Regions from separate parts of the Lysinibacillus sp. COL-1 genome, predicted to be linked through region 2. Evidence: a T-box and tRNA genes for the amino acid it is inferred to sense, from the RefSeq annotation. Region 2 holds a T-box; the other holds one or more tRNA genes.
What was found. The T-box of region 2 lies ahead of alaS (alanine--tRNA ligase). A T-box ahead of a tRNA ligase gene usually reads a tRNA of that ligase, here a tRNA-Ala.
Positions count from the first base shown of each region.

Region 1 (2,460 bases), on a different contig from region 2:
GAGTGCCCAACTAAATGATGGCAACTAAGATCAAGGGTTGCGCTCGTTGCGGGACTTAACCCAACATCTCACGACACGAGCTGACGACAACCATGCACCACCTGTCACCGTTGCCCCCGAAGGGGAAACTATATCTCTATAGTGGTCAACGGGATGTCAAGACCTGGTAAGGTTCTTCGCGTTGCTTCGAATTAAACCACATGCTCCACCGCTTGTGCGGGCCCCCGTCAATTCCTTTGAGTTTCAGTCTTGCGACCGTACTCCCCAGGCGGAGTGCTTAATGCGTTAGCTGCAGCACTAAGGGGCGGAAACCCCCTAACACTTAGCACTCATCGTTTACGGCGTGGACTACCAGGGTATCTAATCCTGTTTGCTCCCCACGCTTTCGCGCCTCAGTGTCAGTTACAGACCAGATAGTCGCCTTCGCCACTGGTGTTCCTCCAAATCTCTACGCATTTCACCGCTACACTTGGAATTCCACTATCCTCTTCTGCACTCAAGTCTCCCAGTTTCCAATGACCCTCCACGGTTGAGCCGTGGGCTTTCACATCAGACTTAAGAAACCACCTGCGCGCGCTTTACGCCCAATAATTCCGGACAACGCTTGCCACCTACGTATTACCGCGGCTGCTGGCACGTAGTTAGCCGTGGCTTTCTAATAAGGTACCGTCAAGGTACAGCCAGTTACTACTGTACTTGTTCTTCCCTTACAACAGAGTTTTACGAACCGAAATCCTTCTTCACTCACGCGGCGTTGCTCCATCAGGCTTTCGCCCATTGTGGAAGATTCCCTACTGCTGCCTCCCGTAGGAGTCTGGGCCGTGTCTCAGTCCCAGTGTGGCCGATCACCCTCTCAGGTCGGCTACGCATCGTCGCCTTGGTGAGCCGTTACCTCACCAACTAGCTAATGCGCCGCGGGCCCATCCTATAGCGACAGCCGAAACCGTCTTTCAGTATTTCACCATGAGGTGAAACAGATTATTCGGTATTAGCCCCGGTTTCCCGGAGTTATCCCAAACTATAGGGTAGGTTGCCCACGTGTTACTCACCCGTCCGCCGCTAACGTCGAAGGAGCAAGCTCCTTCTCTGTTCGCTCGACTTGCATGTATTAGGCACGCCGCCAGCGTTCGTCCTGAGCCAGGATCAAACTCTCCATAAAAGAAATTTGAATAGCTCAAATTGTTTTGCTGGCATCATTTTAATGTCCAAAATTTTGTTTCGTTCATTAACCGAAGTTAGTTACTAAAAACTTTATTGATTACGTTTTGCTTGTTCAGTTTTCAAGGTTCATTTTAATAAATTGAATTGGTGGAGCCTAGCGGGATCGAACCGCTGACCTCCTGCGTGCAAGGCAGGCGCTCTCCCAGCTGAGCTAAGGCCCCATATATTTTTTAGGAAATGGTCGGGAAGACAGGATTCGAACCTGCGACCCCTTGGTCCCAAACCAAGTGCTCTACCAAGCTGAGCTACTTCCCGTTCGTTCTTTTGGCGCGCCCGACAGGAGTCGAACCCATAACCTTCTGATCCGTAGTCAGACGCTCTATCCAATTGAGCTACGGGCGCATTAAAAATGGTGCCGAGGACCGGAATCGAACCGGTACGGTAGTCACCTACCGCAGGATTTTAAGTCCTGTGCGTCTGCCAGTTCCGCCACCCCGGCACATTTGGAGCGGAAGACGAGGTTCGAACTCGCGACCCCCACCTTGGCAAGGTGGTGTTCTACCACTGAACTACTTCCGCATGTGCATAAGTTTTTTTATCTGGCAATGAAATAATGGTGCGGGTGAAGGGAGTCGAACCCCCACGCCTTGCGGCGCTAGATCCTAAGTCTAGTGCGTCTGCCAATTCCGCCACACCCGCTTATTATTATTTAAAAATGGTGAGCCATGAAGGACTCGAACCTTCGACCCTCTGATTAAAAGTCAGATGCTCTACCAACTGAGCTAATGGCTCTAAAAAATGGTGCCGGCTATAGGAATCGAACCCACGACCTACTGATTACAAGTCAGTTGCTCTACCTGCTGAGCTAAACCGGCATATGGTGGAGGATGACGGGCTCGAACCGCCGACCCTCTGCTTGTAAGGCAGATGCTCTCCCAGCTGAGCTAATCCTCCTGGGTAATATGCCTAGCGATGTCCTACTCTCACAGGGGGAAGCCCCCAACTACCATCGGCGCTAAAGAGCTTAACTTCCGTGTTCGGTATGGGAACGGGTGTGACCTCTTTGCCATCATCACTAGACTTTTAAAAGACAAGATTTATTATAACTTATTTCGTTATAAATGCAAGCTTTTTTTAAACTTTCTTGTTCTTTCAAAACTGGATAAACGTGCATTGAATGGTTCAAACATTTTTGGTTAAGTCCTCGATCGATTAGTATTCGTCAGCTCCATGTGTCACCACACTTCCACCTCGAACCTATCTACCTCATCGTCTTTGAGGGATCTTACTTACTTGCGT
Region 1 covers NZ_JCAWSJ010000002.1:491,591-494,050, reverse strand. The annotation lists rRNA gene AC6BKE_RS02990 (16S ribosomal RNA) at 1-1,159, opposite strand, end outside; tRNA gene AC6BKE_RS02985 (tRNA-Ala) at 1,307-1,382, opposite strand; tRNA gene AC6BKE_RS02980 (tRNA-Pro) at 1,400-1,476, opposite strand; tRNA gene AC6BKE_RS02975 (tRNA-Arg) at 1,487-1,563, opposite strand; tRNA gene AC6BKE_RS02970 (tRNA-Leu) at 1,572-1,660, opposite strand; tRNA gene AC6BKE_RS02965 (tRNA-Gly) at 1,666-1,740, opposite strand; tRNA gene AC6BKE_RS02960 (tRNA-Leu) at 1,776-1,860, opposite strand; tRNA gene AC6BKE_RS02955 (tRNA-Lys) at 1,878-1,953, opposite strand; tRNA gene AC6BKE_RS02950 (tRNA-Thr) at 1,961-2,036, opposite strand; tRNA gene AC6BKE_RS02945 (tRNA-Val) at 2,040-2,115, opposite strand; rRNA gene rrf (5S ribosomal RNA) at 2,126-2,241, opposite strand; rRNA gene AC6BKE_RS02935 (23S ribosomal RNA) at 2,354-2,460, opposite strand, start outside.
Region 1: it has a tRNA-Ala gene. The T-box ahead of alaS (alanine--tRNA ligase) is inferred to sense a tRNA for this amino acid. The anticodon was not compared.

Region 2 (2,460 bases):
GTGATGAGAAATGGATAGTAGTCCTGAACCGAATAAGTATCATTCTAGGCAAACGGAAACAAATAAAAGGCATCCATTTCGGATCACCAACGCAGACAAAAGGCGATAAAGGATGACCTTTTGTTTCCCTCAATAACAAAACATGAGGTGAAGTGCAATGATTAAAATCCACTATTTTAATAGCAGCAACAAGACAGTCCAACATGATTTCAACATGAAGGATTTACAACTACCTATTCATAATGAAGATTTATTATGGGTAGATTTATATGCGTATAGTTATAATGAATTGAATAATATAGCAGATGTATTTGGCTTTCATCCATTAGCAGTTGAAGATTGCTTACATGAAGGCTCCCGTCCGAAAATGGACAATTATGGCGATTATAAATTTTTTGTTTTCCATGCACCCATTTATAATGAAAAAAGTAATAATGAAATTACAACCGTTGAGCTCAATATTTTTATGGGTCCAAACTATGTTGTCACTGTACACAAACGGAAATTGCAATGGCTAGGTCACATGGAAAATGTTTGTGTTAATCGTTCCGAATATATGGAAAAGGGTACTGATTTTTTATTGCATACCATTATAGATGGCATTACAGATGAATATTTTCCAGTATTAGAGCGAATTCGAACTCGCATAGATGAACTAGAAGAAGAAATTTATGAGTATCAACCTAAAGTAGTGACTGAGGAATTTCTTGCACTAAAGCGGGCCATTATTTTAATTCGCCAGGCCATCATGCCGCAAAGAAGAATTTTTTCAACAATCAATGGTCAGTGGAAATTTGAGATACAGGAAGAAAATATCCCATTCTATAAAGATTTAAATGACCATCTAGAACGTATTGTTGACTCTACAGAGACATACCGCGATTTAGTTAACAGTACACTCGACACATATTTTTCAATTAATAGTGGTAAATCCATTGAAAAGCTGAATTTACTAACAGTTATTTCTACAATAATGTTACCATTATCTGTGATCACTAGCTTTTTTGGTATGAATGTGCCGTTACCTTATCAGGATTCACCTATTGCAACGATTGCAATCAGTGCTTTTCTAGTGCTCTTTACTTGGGGTATGTGGGTATATTTTAAAAAAATGATTGCTTAGATAGCATTAGTCATAGTAGTACTAATTGACAGCACAATAGATTTTTTTTATAATTTCGTTAGAAAAAGTAAAAACGATGATGGAAAAAGTACGTATTTGTGCGTGTACAAGAAAGGGATTTCTAGGCTGGAAAAATCCTCACGACAGCAAATGCCGAAAGCTACTCCAGAGTGCAGCTAATCCCTGCCGTTCACTGACGTTACAAGTGCTAAAGAGGTAAGTAAGCATTTTTTACTTACAACTAGGGTGGTACCGCGAGACAAATGACAAGTCCTCGTCCCTTTTTTGGGGATGAGGGCTTTTTTTATTTTCTTCGATAGTACTCTCCAAAGTGTAATTCATGTAGATCGCAGGATTCTTATCGTGATTTTACAATATAAAATAGGAGGAATTTATCCAATGAAAGCAGTAGATATTCGCCGTATGTATTTGGAATTTTTTAAAGAAAAGGGACATCATCATGAGCCATCAGCGCCACTTGTGCCAATAAATGACCCATCACTACTATGGATTAACTCAGGTGTTGCCACTCTTAAACCATATTTTGATGGTCGTGTTATTCCTGACAATCCACGTATTACGAATGCACAAAAATCGATTCGTACCAATGATATTGAGAACGTTGGGAAAACAGCTCGTCACCATACATTCTTTGAAATGTTAGGAAACTTCTCCATTGGTGACTACTTCAAAAAAGAAGCAATCCATTATGCTTGGGAGTTTTTAACGGATAAAAAATGGATGGGCTTTGATCCAGCGTTATTATCTATCACAATTCACCCTGAAGATCAGGAAGCATATGATGTTTGGCATCAAGAAATCGGTATTCCTGAAGAGCGTTTAATCCGTTTAGAAGGAAACTTCTGGGATATTGGAGAAGGTCCATCTGGTCCTAACTCAGAGATTTTTTATGATCGTGGTGTAGAATATGGCTCAGATGAAAATGATCCTGAAATGTATCCAGGTGGGGAGAACGAACGTTATCTCGAAATTTGGAACCTTGTGTTCTCGCAATTCAACCATAATCCTGATGGTACATACACACCCCTACCAAAGCAAAATATTGATACAGGTATGGGCTTAGAGCGTATTGTATCTGTTGTTCAAAATGTACCAACAAACTTCGATACAGATTTATTCATGCCAATCATTGAAAAAATCGAGGAATTTGCCAACCGTAAATATAAGCGTCCTAGCGAAGTAGATTTAAATGAAATTTTCGGCTCAGAAGAGGATATTAATACACCGTTTAAAGTTATTGCAGACCATATTCGTACAGTAGCTTTTGCCATTGGCGATGGTGCTCTTCCTTCAAACGAAGGACGTGGTTATGTATT
Region 2 covers NZ_JCAWSJ010000004.1:3,005,257-3,007,716, reverse strand. The annotation lists gene AC6BKE_RS23140 (magnesium transporter CorA family protein) at 158-1,123, shown strand; T-box leader at 1,191-1,408, shown strand; gene alaS (alanine--tRNA ligase) at 1,523-2,460, shown strand, end outside.